3 regions of the Streptomyces sp. GL_140 genome follow, and region 3 is predicted to be linked to each of the others. Evidence: riboswitches for the same ligand, from Rfam matches in the RefSeq annotation. Region 3 holds a riboswitch; each other region holds the start of a gene.

Region 1 (6,136 bases), 2.4 Mb from region 3:
CCGGACGACGACGGCAACCGCCACACGGGCGTCGTGGTCAACCCGAAGCTCGTCGAGCTGCCGGCCGCCGCGCGGGTCCTGGACGACTCGAACGAGGGCTGCCTGTCGGTCCCGACCGCCTACGCCTCGCTGGCCCGCACGGACTACGCCGAGGTCACCGGCCAGGACGCCCAGGGCAACCCGATCAAGGTGCGCGGCACCGGCTACTTCGCGCGCTGCCTGCAGCACGAGACCGACCACCTGTACGGGTACCTGTACATCGACCGGCTCTCGAAGCGGGACCGCAAGGACGCCCTGAAGCAGATGGAAGAGGGCACCCCGCGCTACGAGACGGTTCCGAACGTCTAAGGACGACTGAGGACGCCTAGGCCGCCCGCGGCCCGCGGAAGGTCCGCCGGAAGGCGTTCGGAGTGGTCCCCAGGGCCCGTAGGAAGTGGTGGCGCAGCGCGGGCGCGTTGCCGAAGCCGCAGCGGCCCGCGATCGCGTCGACCGTGTCGTCCGTGGACTCCAGCAGCTCCTGCGCCAGCAGCACCCGCTGGCGCAGGACCCACTGGTACGGGGTGGTCCCCGTCTCCTGCAGGAAGCGGCGGGCGAAGGTGCGCGGCGACATGTGCGCGCGCTCTGCGAGCTGCTCGACGGTGATCTCCTCGTCCAGGTGGCGGGCCATCCAGCCGATCACCTCGCCGACCGTGTCGCAGGACGTGCGCGGGAGCGGGCGCTGGATGTACTGGGCCTGCCCGCCGTCCCGGTGCGGCGGCACCACCATCCTGCGGGCGATGGTGTTGGCCACCTCCGCTCCGTGCTCCTGGCGGAGCACGTGCAGGCACGCGTCGATGCCCGAGGCCGTCCCGGCGGAAGTGATCACCGAGCCCTCGTCGACGTAGAGCACGTCCGGGTCCACCCGGGCCTTCGGGAAGCGGCGGGCCAGCGCCGGGGCGTGCATCCAGTGGGTGGTGCAGCGCCGCCCGTCCAGCAGCCCGGCCCCGCCCAGCACGAAGGCGCCGCTGCACACGCTCAGGACCCGGGCCCCCCGGTCCACGGCCCTGCACAGGGCGTCGAGGAGGGGCTGGGGATACTCCCGTACGGGCGCCTGCCGGTCGGCGGGCACACAGATCAGGTCCGCCTCCTCCAGCCGCTCCAGGCCGTGCGAGGGCGCGATGGCGAAGCCGACGTCGGCCATGGTCAGCGGCCCTTCCTCGGCCGCGCACACGGCGAAGTCGTACACCGGCAGGCCCTGCTCGCTGCGGTCGAGCCCGAAGACCTCGCAGAAGATCCCGAACTCGAAGGGCGCCACTCCGTCGACGAGGGCCACGGCCACGTTCTTCAGCATGACCCCAGTGTGGCAGTAATTCGTACTTCCATGACAGTCCTGCCACTGTCCGGTTTTCGCCCGACTGGCGAGAGTGGACTCATGACCACATTCCTGAGCCTTCTCTTCGTCCTCGCCCTCGCCGTCCTGGTGCTCGCGCCGTCCCTGTACGGCGTGGTCCTGGAACGCAGGATCGACCGGCAGCTGCGCGAGGCTGCTGCCGGCCGATCAGAGGTTCCTGCGGTGCGGACCCGGACTCAGAAGTCCTCGTCCAGGTCGACGGTGCCTTCCACCGCGACCTGGTAGGCCGACGGGCGGCGCTCGAAGAAGTTGGTCAGCTCCTGGACGCCCTGGAGCTCCATGAAGGAGAACGGGTTCTGCGAGCCGTAGATCGGCGCGAAGCCGAGGCGGACCAGGCGCTGGTCCGCGACGCACTCCAGGTACTCGCGCATCGACTCGGTGTTCATGCCCGGCAGGCCGTCACCGCACAGGTCGCGGCCGAACTGGAGCTCCGCCTCGACGGCTTCCTTGAGCATGTCGACGACCTGCTGCTGGAGTTCGTCGTCGAAGAGCTCGGGCTCCTCCTTGCGGACCGTGTCCACGACCTCGAACGCGAAGTTCATATGCATGGTTTCGTCCCGGAAGACCCAGTTCGTCCCCGTGGCCAGGCCGTGCAGCAGGCCGCGCGAGCGGAACCAGTAGACGTACGCGAACGCCCCGTAGAAGAACAGGCCTTCGATGCACGCCGCGAAGCAGATCAGGTTCAGCAGGAAGCGGCGGCGGTCGGCCTTGGTCTCCAGGCGCTCCAGCTTCTCGACCTCGTTGATCCACTTGAAGCAGAACTGGGCCTTCTCGCGGATCGAGGGGATCTCCTCGACCGCGTCGAAGGCGGCCGCGCGGTCGTCCGGGTCCGGCAGGTAGGTGTCGAGCAGCGTCAGGTAGAACTGGACGTGCACGGCCTCCTCGAAGAGCTGGCGCGACAGGTACAGGCGCGCCTCCGGGGAGTTGATGTGCTTGTACAGGGTCAGGACGAGGTTGTTCGAGACGATCGAGTCGCCCGTCGCGAAGAACGCGACCAGGCGGCCGATCATGTGCTGCTCACCGGGGGTGAGCTTGGCGAGGTCGGCCACGTCCGAGTGGAGGTCGACCTCCTCCACGGTCCAGGTGTTCTTGATCGCGTCCCGGTAGCGCTCGTAGAAGTCCGGGTAGCGCATGGGGCGGAGCGTGAGCTCGAAGCCCGGGTCCAGGAGGTTCTTCTTGTCTGTGGAGCTCATTACTGGCAGGCCTCGCAGGACTCGGGGTTTTCAAGGGAGCAGGCGAGCGCTTCCGCGGCGGCTGCCTCGGCGGCGGCCAGGGCCGCGGCGTCGGCGTTCATGGGCTCGGGCAGCGCCACCGGGGTGGTGGCCTGCGCGGCGCGGGCGATCTTCGTCGCCGGGCGCGAGCGCAGGTAGTACGTGGTCTTCAGGCCCTGCTTCCAGGCGTACGCGTACATGGAGCTGAGCTTGCCGATGGTCGGCGTCTCCAGGAACAGGTTCAGCGACTGCGACTGGTCGAGGAACGGCGTACGGGCCGCCGCCATGTCGATCAGGCCGCGCTGCGGGATCTCCCACGCCGTGCGGTACAGCTCGCGGACCTCGGCAGGGATCCAGCCGAAGCCCTGGACGGAGCCGCTGGATTCGCGCAGCGCCTCGCGGGTCTGGGCGTCCCAGACGCCGAGCCGCTTGAGCTCCTGCACCAGGTAGCCGTTGACCTGGAGGAACTCCCCGCTCAGCGTCTCGCGCTTGAAGAGGTTGGAGACCTGCGGCTCGATGCACTCGTACACGCCGGCGATCGACGCGATGGTCGCCGTCGGGGCGATGGCCAGGAGGAGGGAGTTGCGCATCCCGGACTTCGCGACCCGGGCGCGCAGCGCGTCCCAGCGCTCCGGCCAGTTCAGCTCGACCTCGTAGTGGTCGGGGTGCAGGACGCCGCGGGCGGTACGGGTCTGCTCCCAGGCGGGGAGCGGGCCGCTGCGCTCGGCCAGGTCGCACGAGGCCTCGTACGCGGCGAGCATGATGCGCTCGGAGAGCTTGGTGGACAGGGCCTTCGCCTCGGGGGAGTCGAAGGGCAGCTTCAGCTGGAAGAAGACGTCCTGCAGGCCCATCGCGCCCAGGCCCACCGGGCGCCAGCGGGCGTTGGAGCGGCCGGCCTGCTCGGTCGGGTAGAAGTTGATGTCCACGACGCGGTCGAGGAAGGTCACGGCGGTGCGGACGGTCTCGTCCAGCCGCTCCCAGTCGATGTCGCCGGCCTCGGCGAGCACGAAGGCGCCGAGGTTGACCGAGCCGAGGTTGCAGACGGCCGTCTCGCCGTCGTTGGTGACCTCGATGATCTCGGTGCACAGGTTCGAGGAGTGGACGACGGTGCCCGGCTCCGCGGTCTGGTTCGCGGTGCGGTTGGAGGCGTCCTTGAAGGTCATCCAGCCCTGGCCGGTCTGCGCGAGGGTGCGCATCATCCGGCCGTACAGGTCGCGGGCGGGGATGGTCTTGCGGGCCAGGCCGCCGGCCTCGGCCTTGCGGTAGGCGGCGTCGAACTCGTCGCCCCACAGGTCGACGAGCTCGGGGACGTCGGCCGGGGAGAACAGCGACCAGTCGGCGTCGGAGTTCACGCGGCGCATGAACTCGTCCGGCACCCAGTGCGCCAGGTTCAGGTTGTGGGTGCGGCGCTGGTCCTCGCCGGTGTTGTCGCGGAGCTCCAGGAACTCCTCGATGTCCGCGTGCCAGGTCTCCAGGTAGACGGCCGCGGCGCCCTTGCGGCGGCCGCCCTGGTTGACGGCGGCGACGGAGGCGTCCAGCGTCTTGAGGAACGGCACGATGCCGTTGGAGTGGCCGTTGGTGCCGCGGATCAGGGAGCCGCGGGCCCGGATGCGCGAGTAGGACAGGCCGATGCCGCCGGCGTGCTTGGAGAGGCGGGCGACCTGGTGGTAGCGGTCGTAGATCGAGTCGAGCTCGTCCAGCGGGGAGTCCAGCAGGTAGCAGGAGGACATCTGCGGGTGCCGGGTGCCGGAGTTGAAGAGCGTGGGGGAGGACGGCAGGTAGTCCAGGCGGCTCATCAGCCGGTAGAGGGAGGCGACTTCCTCGACGGCCTGAACGCTCTCGTTCTCGGCGAGTCCGCAGGCCACGCGCAGCATGAAGTACTGCGGGGTCTCGATGACCTGGCGGGTGATCGGGTGGCGCAGCAGGTAGCGGCTGTGCAGCGTGCGCAGGCCGAAGAAGCCGAAGCGGTCGTCGGCGCCCTCGGCGAGCGAGTGCTCGACCAGCGCGTCGAGCCGGTTCGCGTGGAGACGTACGAAGTCTGCGGTGCGGTCGGCGATCAGGCCTTCGCGGTGACCCACCTCGACGGAGCCGGAGAACGAGAGGGAGCCCTGGCCGGCGGCCTCGTCGCGGACGGCCAGCGTCAGCAGCCGGGCGGCGAGCCGGGAGTACGCCGGGTCCTCGGAGATCAGCCCGGCGGCCGCCTCGGTGGCGAGCGTACGCAGCTCCGCCTCGTCGGCGGCCGCGCTGCGGCCGCGCAGCGCGGCGGCGGCGACCCGGCCGGGGTCGGTGTCGGGCAGATCGGCGGTCAGCTCGGTGAGCGTGCGCAACAGCGCGGCCCCCGGACCCTCATAGGCGGACGGGTCGGACTCGGCGCGCGGTGCGGAAGGCGCGATGGTCACGGGGGGAGCTCTCCCTCGCTCGGCTCCGGGAACACCGTTGGTGCGGGGCGCGAGGGGGCGCACGCGGGGAAGTGCGGACCTGGCAGGGCACGCATACGCCACGTGACGTCCACCGGCCCAACCGCGAGGCCCGGACGAATCGGCACCCGGGTCGGACGATCCGGGCGCACTGTCGACAGGTCCTCGGACTTGTGGATGCACCGAACGGGTCCGGGCATTTCATACCGTTGCGGGACAGTTCCGGATTCTCACCGGATTCCCCTGCGACGACAGCGAGGACGAGCATACATGTGGGGGCCGCCCCTCGCGGTAGCCCCCACATGTTGTGTCGCCCGTCGGCGGTGGCGCGCTGTTACAGCTCGACGCGGTAGGTGAGCAGGGGCAGGCCCGGGACCGGGTACCAGTCCCGTTCCGGGGTCCGTACGAAGCCCAGCCGGTGGTAGATCCGGTGCGCTCCCAGCATCTTCTCGGTGGTCGACAGCGTCAGGTGGGTCACGCCCTCCAGCTCCCGGGCGCGGGCCATGCAGGCGCGCACCAGGGCCTCGCCGGCGCCCCGGCCGCGGGCTTCGGGCGAGACGGCCAGCATCCGGAACTCCGCCTCGTGGGGGCCGGCGATCTGGGCGAGCGGGCTGCCGGGAGGGGCGAAGGTCACATTGCCGAGCAGCGTGCCCTCGTACTCCGCGACGATCACTTCGGCGTCGGCCGCCCGGCCGGCGACGTCGCGCAGCCGGTCCAGGTAGGGGTCGTCCTCGGCGAAGTCCAGCAGCTCGTCGCCGAGGTACGCCTGTGCGGTGAGCTCGCCCAGCTCTTCGTATTCGGCGGCCGTTGCCGCCCTGATGACGATGTCCATGGCACCGAGTGTGCGACAGGGTGCGCGAAAGGGCCGCCCTGCCTCCCGCCGGTGGGGCGGGAGGAGGGGCGGCCCCGGTGTGCGCGGTCCGTGCTCAGCAGCAGCGGAACCCCTCGCGCGGGTCGGCCTCGCGGGCGTCCATGCGGGCCCGCTCGAAGGCCCGGCGGGTCATCACCTGCGCGTCCGGGTCGTGGGTGCGGGCGTGGGCGACGTAGTGGTCGTACGCCGCCTCGCCGGAGAACTCCCGTACGTAGAAGCGGGCCCGGTCCAGGACCTGGCGCAGGCC
Region 2 (6,136 bases), 7.2 Mb from region 3:
GTGTTGCCGTGGTAGTCCATCAGCCGGCGCTTGACGTCCTCCGGCGCCGAGTAGTACTCGTCCACCGCCTGGGGGTCGAAGATGCGGTTGGCGAAGCTGCTGTCGTCCGCCGGGCTGTAGCCGTAGCGGGAGAAGACCGCGCAGACCTCGGCCTGCGGGAAGCGGCGGTGCAGGTAGGCGACGTTCTCGGCGGCGCTCTGGCCCGCGCCCACCACGATGAAGCGGGTGGGCTCGCCGCCTTCCAGGCCGTCCACCTTGGTCAGCAGGTCGGAGTTGTGCCAGACGTGCTCGGTCCGGCCGACGCCCTCGGGCATGACCGGGCGCAGCCCGGTTCCGACGATGAGGTTGCGGGCCCGGTGGACAACGACCTCGTCGCCGGAGCGCGCGGTCACGTCGAGGTACTCGATCACGCCGTCACGCACGACGGGCTCGACGGAGACGACCTGGTGGCCGTACGAGACCATGTCGTCGACCTTGGCCGCGGCCCACTCGAGGTAGTCGTGGAACTCCACCCGGAGCGGGAACAGGTTCTTGTGGTTGACGAAGTCGATCAAGCGGCCCTTGCTCTGCAGGTAGCAGAGGAAGCTGTATTCGCTGGTCGGGTTCCGGAGCGTCACCAGGTCCTTCATGAAGGACACTTGCATCGTCGCGTCATCGATGAGCATGCCGCGGTGCCACCCGAAGCGGGGCTGCTGCTCGAAGAAGTGAGCGGTGACCGCCTCCTGCCTTCCGACACGAGCGTTGTGCTCGCTGAGCGCGAGCGCCATTGCCACGTTCGACGGCCCGAAGCCGATACCGATCAGATCGTGGATCAGTGGTGCGTCGCCAGGAAGAGCCTGTGACATGTCACTCCCATTTGGTGCGGGACAGCCGCCTGCCAGGCGTCTTGTCAGGGGTGGGGGAAAGGGGGAGTCCAGGCACACCGGTGACCGGCAGCCGAGTGGAACTTAGGTAAAGCTAACCTGATCCAGGGGCGCTGTCGACCAGACAAATCGGGCAACGCGTTCACACTCGGGTCAATCGAGCCCGGAATCGGGGCTGTTGCATCGTTAGGTAAGGCTTGCTTTACTTACGTCTGCTCATTCGCTCATCTGAGGAGGAACCCCGATGCGGGTCGTCATGTTCGGTTATCAGACCTGGGGTCATCGCACCCTCAAGGCGCTCCTGGATTCCGAGCACGAGGTCGTGATGGTCGTGACGCACCCCAAGAGCGAGCACGCTTACGAGAAGATCTGGAGCGACTCGGTCGCCGACCTCGCCGAGGAGCACGGCGTCCCGGTCGTCATCCGCAACCGCCCGGACGACGAGGAGCTGTTCCAGCAGCTCAAGGCGGCCGACCCGGACATCCTCGTCGCCAACAACTGGCGCACCTGGATCCCGCCGCGCATCTACACCCTGCCGCAGTACGGCACCCTCAACGTGCACGACTCGCTGCTGCCCAAGTACGCCGGCTTCTCCCCGCTGATCTGGGCCCTCATCAACGGCGAGTCCGAAGTGGGCGTCACCGCGCACATGATGGACGAGGTCCTCGACGCCGGCGACATCGTCATGCAGCACTCGATCCCCGTCGGCCCGACGGACACGACCACGGACCTCTTCCACAAGACGGTCGACCTCATCGCCCCGGTCACGATCGGCGCCCTCGACCTGATCGCTTCCGGGCGGACCGAGTTCACGAAGCAGGACCGGAGCCAGGCCACCTTCTTCCACAAGAGGGCCGAGGAGGACATCCGGATCGACTGGTCCTGGCCCGCCGAGGTCCTGGAGCGCCTGGTCCGCGCCCAGTCGGCCCCGTACCCGTCCGCCTTCGCCTTCCACAAGGGCAAGCGCCTCGAAGTGCTCTCCGCCGTCGTGTCCGAGGGCCTGTACGGCGGGACCCCCGGCCGCATCTTCTACCGGGAGGGCGACGGCGTGGTCGTCGTCGCCGGGGCCGACGCCCGCACGGGCCGCAACCACGGCCTGGCCATCACCCGCGTACGGACCGAGGACGGCCGGGAGCTGCCCGCGACCGAGTACTTCACCTCCATGGGCGGCTACCTGACGAGCCGTCCCTGAAGCCGGAGGCAGCCTGGCCGCTGCCTCCATTTGATCGCCGACCCGCCCCGGCCGTCCCCCGGGCGGGTCGGCTTTCGCCGTCGCGGCGTCACGCGGCCCGCGCGGCCGGGAGCGTCACGGAGTGCGGAAGCCCCGGAAGGTCACGTGCTTGCGGGTCTCGAAGCCGAGCCGTTCGTAGAGGGCGATCGCAGTTCCGTTCGCCTCCGCCACGTGCAGGAAGGGCCGTTCGCCGCGCGCCACGATCCGTTCCACGAGCGCACCGACCAGACGGGCGGCGTACCCTCGCCCGCGCGCCTCGGGAGCAGTGCAGACAGCGCTGATCTCGGTCCAGCCCGGAGGCCGGAGCCGCTCGCCCGCCATCGCCACCAACGTGCCGTTGTCGCGGATGCCGAGGTAGGTGCCGAGCTCGTGGGTGCGCGGCCAGAAGGGCCCCGGCCGGGTCCGCTCGATGAAATCGAGCATTTCGGGCACGTTGTCCGCGCCCAGCTCGACCACACCGGTGTCCGGCCCGGCACCGGGGCGGACGGGCCGGCTGGTCGGTGCGCTCGTGGAACGGATCATCTGGCGGCCCTCGAGGTCGAAGACCGGCTCCCAGCCGGGCGGCGGATCGGCCGGGCAGCTGAACATGTCGGCGAATTCGCCCGGACCGAGCAGCCGCGCCAGGTCGGCCCATTCCGCCGCGCCCGCGTCGGCGGAGACCGAGGAGAAGGTCGCGACGCCCGGAAGGTAGGTGGCGGCCCGGCCGATCCGGCGGGCGAACCGTGCGTGGTGGCCGCCGAGTGACTGGCCGACCGGGTCGTCGAGTGCCGGGTCGTCGCGATTCATCGTGCGGTACGTCTCCTGTCGTGCGCGGGAGCTGGTCGCCCGGGCCACTGGAAGCCTAGGCCGTGGGGCGCGGCGAGCAGTGACCCGGGTGCACCACCCGCCCTCGGCTCTCCCCCCGCGCGGGCATCACGATTCGGCATCCGGTATCTGGACTTCTCTCCTCATTCTTTAGTTCGGCCGCCTAGTGTGGATCTCGCAGCTGGTTCGCCCCCGTCCGCCAGGCGGGATGCGTCGTAAGAGGGAACCCGGTGGGAATCCGGGACTGCCCCGCAGCGGTGAGTGGGAACGACCGCTGTCATACGCACTGGGACCGGACAACGGTCCTGGGAAGCGACGGCCAGTAGGTGCCCGCCGGGAGACCGGCAGGCGTGCCCGCGAGTCCGAAGACCTGCCACTGCCCGCACGCGGACGATTCCGCATGCGGAGATCCCGGTGACCTCGTGGGCGGGTCGGCGTACACAGCGAGCGGCACGTGCGGCGTTCTCCCGCCACGTGGTCCGCGCGTTCTGTCCTCCCTTCGCGTCCACGTCCCGTCATCGGGGCGTTCCTGGACACATCTCGCGAAGGAGAGTTCCGTGACAGCCAAGCCCGCAGCCGCGGCAGCACGAGCCACCGTGTACGGCTACCCCCGCCAGGGTCAGAACCGCGAACTGAAGAAGGCGGTCGAGGGCTACTGGAAGGGCCGCGTCACCGCCGAAGCCCTCCGCCGGACCGCGGCCGACCTGCGCCGTTCGAACTGGCAGCAGCTGGCCGACGCAGGCGTCCACGAAGTGCCGACCGGTGATTCCTCGTACTACGACCACGTCCTGGACACCAGTGTCATGGTCGGTGCCGTCCCCGCCCGCCACCGCGCGGCCGTCGAGGCCGACGTGCTCGACGGGTACTTCGCGATGGCCCGCGGCACACAGGACGTGGCCCCGCTGGAGATGACCAAGTGGTTCGACACCAACTACCACTACCTCGTCCCGGAACTCGGCCCCGACACCGTCTTCGCCGCCGACTCCACCAAGCAGGTCACGGAGCTGGGGGAAGCCCTCGCCCTCGGACACACCGCCCGTCCCGTCCTCGTCGGCCCCCTCACCTACCTGCTGCTCGCCAAGCCCGCGCCGGGCGTGGCCCCCGACTTCGAGCCGCTGACCCTGCTCGACCGGCTGCTGCCCGTCTACGCCCAGGTCCTCGCCGACCTGCGCGCCGCGGGCGCCGAGTGGGTCCAGCTGGACGAGCCGGCCCTGGTCCAGGACCGCACCCCGGCCGAACTGAACGCCGCCGCCCGCGCCTACCGCGAGCTGGGAGGTGCCACCGACCGGCCGAAGCTGCTCGTCGCCTCCTACTTCGGCCGGCTCGGCGACGCGCTGCAGGTACTCGCCGCCGCCCCGGTGGAGGGTCTCGCCCTCGACTTCACCGACTCCGCCGCCGCGAACCTGGACGGTCTCGCTGCGGTCGGCGGGCTGCCGGGCAAGCGCCTGGTCGCGGGCGTGGTCAACGGCCGCAACATCTGGATCAACGACTACCAGAAGTCCCTGTCCACCCTGGGAACCCTGCTCGGGCTGGCCGAGCGGGTGGACGTGGCCGCTTCCTGCTCGCTGCTGCACGTCCCGCTGGACGCCGCCGCCGAGCGGGAGGTCGACCCGCAGGTGCGGCGCTGGCTGGCCTTCGCCCGCCAGAAGACCACGGAGATCGTCACCCTCGCCCGGGGCCTGGCCCAGGGCACCGACGTGATCGCCGCCGAGCTGGCGGCCAACCGCGCCGACCTCGCCTCCCGCGCCGGCTCCGCCCTCACCCACGACCCCGCCGTCCGTGCCCGTACCGCGGCCGTCACCGACGCGGACGGCCGGCGGTCCCAGTCGTACGCCGAGCGCTCCGCCGCCCAGCGCACCCACCTGGGGCTGCCGCTCCTGCCGACCACCACCATCGGCTCGTTCCCGCAGACCGACGAGCTCCGCGTGGCCCGCGCCGACCTGCGCTCCGGGCGGATCGACGCCGCCGGGTACGAGGCACGCATCAAGGCCGAGATCGCGGAGGTGGTGTCCTTCCAGGAGAAGACCGGCATCGACGTCCTCGTGCACGGCGAGCCCGAACGCAACGACATGGTCCAGTACTTCGCGGAACAGCTGACCGGTTACGTCGCCACGCAGCACGGCTGGGTGCAGTCGTACGGCACCCGGTACGTGCGCCCGCCGGTTCTCGCCGGCGACATCTCCCGCCCCGAGCCGATGACCGTCCGCTGGACCTCGTACGCGCAGGCCCTGACGGCCAAGCCCGTGAAGGGGATGCTGACAGGACCGGTCACCATGCTCGCCTGGTCCTTCGTACGCGACGACCAGCCGCTTGGCGACACCGCCCGACAGGTCGCCCTCGCCCTGCGCGACGAGGTCAACGACCTTGAGGACGCGGGCACTTCCGTCATCCAGGTGGACGAGCCCGCGCTGCGCGAGACGCTCCCGCTGCGCGCCGCCGACCACGCCGAATACCTGGAGTGGGCCACCGAATCCTTCCGCCTCACCACCAGCGGTGTCCGGCCGGACACCCAGATCCACACCCACATGTGCTACGCCGAGTTCGGCGACATCGTCCAGGCCATCGACGACCTCGACGCCGACGTCATCAGCCTGGAGGCCGCCCGCTCCCACATGCAGGTGGCCGACGAACTGGCCGAGCACGGCTACCCCCGGGAGGCCGGCCCCGGCGTCTGGGACATCCACTCCCCTCGTGTGCCCAGTGCCGACGAGGCTGCCGCGCTCCTGCGCAAGGGGCTGGAAGCCATCCCGGCCGAGCGGCTCTGGGTGAATCCGGACTGCGGTCTCAAGACCCGCGGCTGGACCGAGACCCGCGCCTCGCTGGAGAACCTCGTCGCCGCCGCCCGCGAGGTCCGGGCGGAGCTGGCCGCCGACAACGGCTGACGCGGTCGAGGTCCGGGCCGGACGCCGAGGCGTCCGGGCCGGACCGGCCACGACCTGACAGCGACCACATACGGAGACGAACTGCATGTCCACCCACGCGCCGAACGCGGAACAGTCCCCCGTCGCGGGGCTGCCGGGCTGGGACCGGTGGGCGGTCATGGGCGTGGTGAACGTGACCCCCGACTCCTTCTCCGACGGCGGTCGATGGTTCGACGCCGCGACCGCCGTCAAGCACGGCCTGGATCTCGTGGCCGAGGGAGCCGACCTGGTCGGCGTCGGGGGCGAGTCGACCCGCCCCGGGGCCTCCCGTGTCGACGGGGACGAGGAGGTTCGCCGCGTGATCCCGGTCGTACGGG
Region 3 (6,136 bases):
AAGGCGAGGAAGTGTTCGGCCTTGCGTTCGTAGCGGCGGTGCAGGCGTCGGCAGCCGGCGAGCCAGGACATGGTCCTTTCGACCACCCATCTGTGGCGGCCGAGCCGTTGTGAGGACTCGATGCCTCTGCGGGCGATGCGGTGTCTGATGCCGCGTCCGCGTAACCATCGTCGCAGGTGGGCGTAGTCGTAGCCCTTGTCCGCGTGGAGCTTGCCGGGCTTGCGTCGTCGGCGTCCGCGGCGGGATCGGATGGGCGGTATGCCGCGGACAAGGGGCTCGAGAGCCTGGCTGTCGTGCAGGTTCGCGCCCGAGATCGCGACGGACAGGGGCAGACCGGTCCGCTCGGTGATCAAGTGGATCTTCGAGCCGAACTTGCCCCGATCCACAGGATTCGGACCTGTCAGATCCCCCTTTTCAGGGCCCTCATGTTCACCGAGTCGATCGCGCAGCGGGACCAGTCGAGTTCACCGCGGACGCCGAGTTCGTCGAGGACCAGCCGGTGGAGCTTGGCCCACACCCGGGCCTCGCTCCACTCGGAGAATCGTCGGTGGGCTGTCGCCCCCGAGGGGCCGAACGATGCCTTGGGAAGCTGCTGCCAGGTACAACCCGACGTCGCGACGAACACGATCGCGGCCAGTACTTCACGGTCACCATGCCGGCGCCGCCCACCGCCCTGAGGCCGCGACGGCGCGTCCGGCACCACCCGCTGGAACAGCTCCCACAGCTCGTCCGGCACCAGCCGTTCAACGATCCCCACCATGGCCGACAGTCTACCCGCGAAGCCCAAATGAGATGACTTCTGAGCACGCCCGGCGGCAGGCCCGCCTCCAGGAACAGCTCGGCCAGCCGCAGCGGTACGGACGGATCGCGCTCGGAGGGCTTCAGGACGAAGGAGTTCCCGCAGGCCAGGGCGGGGGCGGCCTGCCAAAGGGGGATCATCGCGGGGAAGTTGAAGGGGGTGATCCCGGCGACGACGCCCAGCGGCGTGCGCAGGGAGTGCACGTCGATCCCGGTGCTCACGTTGTCGCTGAATTCGCCCTTGATGAGGTGCGGAATCCCGGCGGCGAACTCGACCACCTCCAGCCCGCGTTGCAGGTCGCCGTGGGCGTCGGCGACGGTCTTGCCGTGCTCGGCGGACAGCAGCCGAGCGATCGAGTCCCTTTCCCCTTCGACCAGTTGCAGGAAGCGCAGCAGTACGCGTGAACGGCGCTGCGGGTTCCACTGGCCCCACTCGGCCTGCGCCTCCTGCGCGTTCTCGATGGCGGCCTCGGTGTCGACGCGCCCGGCGAGCGGCACGCGCGCCTGTACCGAGCCGGTGTTGGGGTCGTACACGTCGGCGAAGAGGCCGGAGGTGCCGGTGGTGTGCTTGCCGCCGATGAAATGGGTGAGCTCGCGGACCATGGGTGCCTGCTCTCGTCAGGTTGGATCCGGGGATGGCACGACGCAGCCGCGGACGGGCCGGATGGGGCACGCCGCGGGGAAGGTCGTGAGAACTACGAGCGCGCGGAAAGGTGGTGCGCGCGCTCCGCCGGATCACCAGGGTCGTGGGTACAAACCGGTGCCATGCGTGTCTGCTCCATCCTCGTGGACAACACGGAACGTTCCGCGGCCGGTATCCTGACTCCCGGATCCCCGCGTGCCGCCCGCCTTCCCGACAGACCTCGTCAGTGGCGTGTGGATGGCAGCACACTCCCCGGTCACAGTGGCGGGACCGTGCCGGTTTCTCACCGGCTTCCCTGCACCGCGGACCTTTGCCCACGAACATATAGTTGGACGTCCTAGTAAGTCCACCCCCGGCGTCGGCGCGCCCGTAGTTGGCTCAATCGCATGGTCCGCGCGCACGTCGGCCGGCGCGAGCGCGACGGCCGAGCGGAGATCAAGCAGGTCGAGGTGCTAGGAGTTGCTCCACCCGGTCGTGCTCGAATACGAGTCGATCAGGTCGACCACGAAGACGAGGGTCGAGCCCGCCGGGATCAGCCGCGAGGGCGACTGGTTGCCGTAGCCGAGCCGCGGGGGAACGATGATCTCGCGCCGGCCGCCGACCTTCATCCCCCTCACCCCCCGGTCCCACCCCTTGATGACCTTGCCGCTGCCCAGGGCGAACTTGAACGGCTCGCCGCGGTCCCAGGAGGCGTCGAACTCCTTCCCGGAGGCGAAGGTCACCCCGACGTAGTGGACCCTGACCACCATCCCCGGCTTCACCTCGGGCCCGTCCCCGACGACCAGGTCCCGGACGGTCAGCTCGGCAGGAGCATCACCCTCCGGAACATCGACCTCGGGCTTCGTCAGTTCACTCATGGCCGCCTCGCCTCATCACTTTCCGCCGGAAGCCCGCGCACGGACCATCCGGACACATGGACGCTCCATGCAGCAGATGGCCACGCTACCGAGGATGCCGGCGGAATCCGTGAACCGGAGCGACCCGCAGGGCTCTATGCGCTACCGGGAACGTGCAGCTCGCCCGTGCGTGCCACGGCCGCGTACCAGTGGGCGCTCGACTTGGGCGTGCGCTCCAGGGTGTCGTAGTCGACGTGGATCGCACCGAACCGTTTGGCGTAGCCGTAGGACCACTCGAAGTTGTCGAGGAGGGACCACAGGAAGTAGCCGCGTACGTCCGCGCCGTCGGAGATCGCCCGGTGTACGGCATCGAGGTGCGCGTGGACGTACGCGGCGCGCTCCGGGTCGTGGACCGTGCCGTCCGGGCCGACCTCGTCCTCGTACGCGGCTCCGTTCTCGCTGATGACCAGCGGCAGGCCCGGATAGCGGGCGGCGGTGCGGGTCAGCAGGTCGTACAGGGCGCCCGCGTCCACCGGCCAGCCCATCGCGGTGCGCTCGCCCGGCGCACGGTGGAAGGCGACCTGGTCCGCTCCCGGCCAGGGCGAGTACGCGCTGTTCCCGTGACCGTCGTCCTGCGGCCGCTCCGCGCCCTTCACCGCGTACGAGACGACCGTCGGGGTGTAGTAGTTGACGGCGAGCAGGTCCAGGGGCTGGTGGATCGTGGCGGCGTCGCCGTCCCGGACGAAGGCCCAGTCGGTCAGGTGGGCGGTGTCCGCCAGCAGGTCCTGGGGGTAGGCACCCTCCAGCATGGGGCCGAGCCAGATCTGGTTGCCCACGGCGTCGATGCGCCGGGCCGCGTCCCGGTCCTCGGGCGACGGGGTCAGGGGGCGGACCTCGTGGAGGTTGAGGGAGACTGCGAGCCGGGCGTCGCCGGGCAGTGCGGACCGCAGGGCCTTCACGGCGAGGCCGTGGCCGAGGTTGAGGTGGTGGGCCGCGCGCAGGGCGGCGACCGGGTCGGTGCGGCCCGGCGCGTGGACGCCGGATCCGTAGCCGAGGAACGCGCTGCACCAGGGCTCGTTGAGGGTGATCCAGTGCTTCACCCGGTCGCCGAGGGCGTCGGCCACGATACCCGCGTACTCGGCGAACCGCTCGGCGATGGCGCGCTCGGGCCAGCCGCCCGCGTCCTCCAACTCCTGTGGCAGGTCCCAGTGGTAGAGGGTGAGAGCGGGTTCGATTCCGGCGGCCAGCAGTTCGTCGACGAGCCGGCGGTAGAAGTCCAGGCCCTTCTGGACGGCCGGCCCCCGGCCGGTCGGCTGGACCCGGGACCAGGAGACGGAGAACCGGTAGGCGCCCAGGCCCAGTTCTGACATCAGGCGGACGTCCTCGGGGAACCGGTGGTAGTGGTCGACGGCCACGTCCCCGGTGTGGCCCTCGAACACCTTGCCCGGGGTGTGGGAGAAGGTGTCCCAGATGGACGGGGTCCGGCCGTCCTCGCGGGCGGCGCCCTCGATCTGGTACGCGGCGGTGGCCGTGCCCCACAGGAAGCCGGGCGGGAAGGTGCGGACGGTGGTGAGTGGCCGGGTCTCGGACGCGGTCATAGGAGAGCGCTCCCAACGCGAGCTTGGATGATGCGGTGCGGACAGGGGGGAAGGGGGAGAGAGGGGGAGGAGGCGGTTCTTGGTCGGCCGGTCAGTTCTTGACGGCGCCGGCAGTGATGCCACCCACGATGTGCTTGCCGAGTACGGCGAAGACCAGGAGCAACGGCAGCGTGGAGATGAGCGCCCCGGTCAGTACGACGGCCTGGTCGACCGTGTGGTTGCCCGCGCCGAGGCCGGCCAGGGCGACCTGGAGCGTGGGGTTCCCGTCGGGGGTCAGGGCGATGAAGGGCCAGAAGAAGTCGTTCCAGGCCTGCACGAAGACGAGCATTCCGAGCACCGCCATTGCGGGCCGCGCCACGGGGAACACCACGTGCCAGACAATGCGCAGGCTGTGGGCGCCGTCCATCCGGGCCGCCTCCACCAGCTCCACCGGGAGGGCCTCGATGAGGTACTGGCGCATGAAGAACACGCCGAAGGCCGCCACCAGCGAGGGCAGTACGACGGACTGGAGCTGATCGACCCAGCCGAGGTCGGTGATGATCTGGTAGAGCGGGATCACGCTGAGCTGCGGCGGAATGGTCATGGTGGCCACCACGAGGGTGAGCAGCGCGCCGCGGCCCTTGAAGGGCAGTTTGGCGAAGGCGAAGCCGGCCAGGGTGGAGAACAGGACGGTGGACAGGGCCACGAGCCCGGCCACGACGGTCGTGTTGACCAGGGCCTCACCCATGTCGACCTGGTTCCAGGCGAAGGAGAGGTTGTCGAAGAGGCGGGGGCCGGGCAGCAGCGGAGCCGGCGCCTTGACCACACGCTCGCCGGAGTGGGAAGCGGCTACGAGGTTCCAGTACAGGGGAAAGAGGGAGACGAGGGCCGCCAGCCCGAGCAGTACGTAGGTCAGCGGTCCGGCGTGGTGCTGGCGTCCCGCCGACTGGCGGAACCGGCCGGCGCGCGGCGCCTTGGCGGTGGAGGTCGTGGTCGTTGTTGTTGTTGCTTTTGTCGTGTCGAGTGCGTGGGCCATGAGCTCAGCTCCCCGCCTTCTTGCGAATGTGGCCGGCGGGGCCGCCGGTGGTGCGGCGGCCGCGCCTGAGGTCGCGGTTGCGGTTGCGGTTCGAGCGGGTGATCAGGGCCTGGATGCCGCCGATGAGCAGGAGGATGAGCAGCATGACCCAGGCGATGGCGGAGGCCTGGCCCAGCGCGCCGGTCACCCACCCCTTCTCGTACATGAGCAGGCTCAGGGTCTGGAACTGGTTCCCGCTGCCGCCGCTGATCCCGACGCTGCCGCCGAAGAGCATCGGCTCGCCGAAGAGCTGGGTGGCGCCAATGGTCGAGACGATGACGGTGAAGAGGATCGTCGGCCGGATGGAGGGGATGGTGACGCTCAGGAACTGCCGCCACCGCGATGCCCCGTCCAGCGCCGCGGCCTCGTATAGGTCCTGCGGCACGGCCTGCATCGCCGCCAGATAGATGAGCGTGTTGTAGCCCGTCCAGCGCCAGGTCACGATCACCGAAATCGCGATCTGAGCAGGCCACTTGGACGATTCCCAGGCGACCGGGTCGAAACCGAACCAGCCCAGCGCCGTGTTGATCAGGCCGTAGTCGGTGTTGAAGAGCTGGGCGAAGACGAGGGTGGCGGCCGCGATCGAGGTGGCGTACGGGGCGAGGATCGCGACGCGGAAGAAGCCCCGGCCGCGGAGTTTGTAGTTGAGCAGGTGCGCCAGGCCGAGGGCCATCAGCAGCTGCGGAACGGTCGAGATCAGACCGATGGTGAAGGTGTTGGCGAGGGCGTTCCAGAAGAACTCGCTGGTCGCCAGGGAGGTGTAGTTCTCCATCCCCTTCCACTGGGCGCTGCCGCCGAGTTCGACCCGGTGGAGGGAGAGCCAGCCCGTGTAGATCAGGGGGAAGAGCCCGAAGGCGGCGAAGGTGAGGAAGAAGGGGGCGACGAAGGCGTAGGGGACCGCCTTCAGGTCCAGGCGGTAGAGCGTACTGCGCCAGGTGCTCCGGCCGGAGGGCCGCTGCTGGTGAGAACCGGGTCCGATGCCGAGGCCCGGGGATGGTGCTGCGGGCGGCGGGGAGCCGCCACCCGTCGCCCGTACGGAGGTGGCCACGGGGGCGTCCTTCCAGGTCGATGCGTCCAGTGGTGCGGTGGTACGGACCCGCGGCGGGCCGGGGTCGGCGGCGGCCCGTCGCGTGGCCCCGCTACTTGTCGATCTTGTCGTCGACCAGCTTCTTGACGTTCTCCCAGGCCTTCGCCGGGTCGGTGCCGC

Evidence for each region. Region 3 has a riboswitch for cobalamin ahead of AC3IYJ_RS37330 (aldehyde dehydrogenase family protein). Riboswitches for the same ligand answer to the same signal wherever they lie in the genome.
Region 1: it holds a riboswitch for cobalamin, as region 3 does, so the genes downstream of both, AC3IYJ_RS26080 (ribonucleoside-diphosphate reductase subunit alpha) here and AC3IYJ_RS37330 (aldehyde dehydrogenase family protein) in region 3, are expected to answer to the same signal.
Region 2: it holds a riboswitch for cobalamin, as region 3 does, so the genes downstream of both, metE (5-methyltetrahydropteroyltriglutamate--homocysteine S-methyltransferase) here and AC3IYJ_RS37330 (aldehyde dehydrogenase family protein) in region 3, are expected to answer to the same signal.

The regions. Positions count from the first base shown of each region.
Region 1 covers NZ_CM174404.1:5,592,405-5,598,540, forward strand. The annotation lists gene def (peptide deformylase) at 1-348, shown strand, start outside; gene AC3IYJ_RS26065 (helix-turn-helix domain-containing protein) at 365-1,330, opposite strand; gene AC3IYJ_RS26070 (hypothetical protein) at 1,412-1,615, shown strand; gene AC3IYJ_RS26075 (ribonucleotide-diphosphate reductase subunit beta) at 1,567-2,583, opposite strand; gene AC3IYJ_RS26080 (ribonucleoside-diphosphate reductase subunit alpha) at 2,583-5,000, opposite strand; cobalamin riboswitch at 5,158-5,286, opposite strand; gene AC3IYJ_RS26085 (GNAT family N-acetyltransferase) at 5,353-5,850, opposite strand; gene AC3IYJ_RS26090 (CstA-like transporter-associated (seleno)protein) at 5,945-6,136, opposite strand, start outside.
Region 2 covers NZ_CM174404.1:866,678-872,813, forward strand. The annotation lists gene AC3IYJ_RS04090 (lysine N(6)-hydroxylase/L-ornithine N(5)-oxygenase family protein) at 1-845, opposite strand, end outside; gene AC3IYJ_RS04095 (methionyl-tRNA formyltransferase) at 1,108-2,055, shown strand; gene AC3IYJ_RS04100 (GNAT family N-acetyltransferase) at 2,170-2,880, opposite strand; cobalamin riboswitch at 3,063-3,290, shown strand; gene metE (5-methyltetrahydropteroyltriglutamate--homocysteine S-methyltransferase) at 3,456-5,780, shown strand; gene folP (dihydropteroate synthase) at 5,866-6,136, shown strand, end outside.
Region 3 covers NZ_CM174404.1:8,029,044-8,035,179, forward strand. The annotation lists one part of gene AC3IYJ_RS37325 (IS5 family transposase) at 1-412, opposite strand, end outside; one part of gene AC3IYJ_RS37325 (IS5 family transposase) at 412-760, opposite strand; partial or broken gene AC3IYJ_RS37330 (aldehyde dehydrogenase family protein) at 802-1,401, opposite strand; cobalamin riboswitch at 1,591-1,761, opposite strand; gene AC3IYJ_RS37335 (FKBP-type peptidyl-prolyl cis-trans isomerase) at 1,894-2,298, opposite strand; gene AC3IYJ_RS37340 (GH1 family beta-glucosidase) at 2,433-3,875, opposite strand; gene AC3IYJ_RS37345 (carbohydrate ABC transporter permease) at 3,967-4,890, opposite strand; gene AC3IYJ_RS37350 (carbohydrate ABC transporter permease) at 4,895-5,977, opposite strand; gene AC3IYJ_RS37355 (ABC transporter substrate-binding protein) at 6,069-6,136, opposite strand, start outside.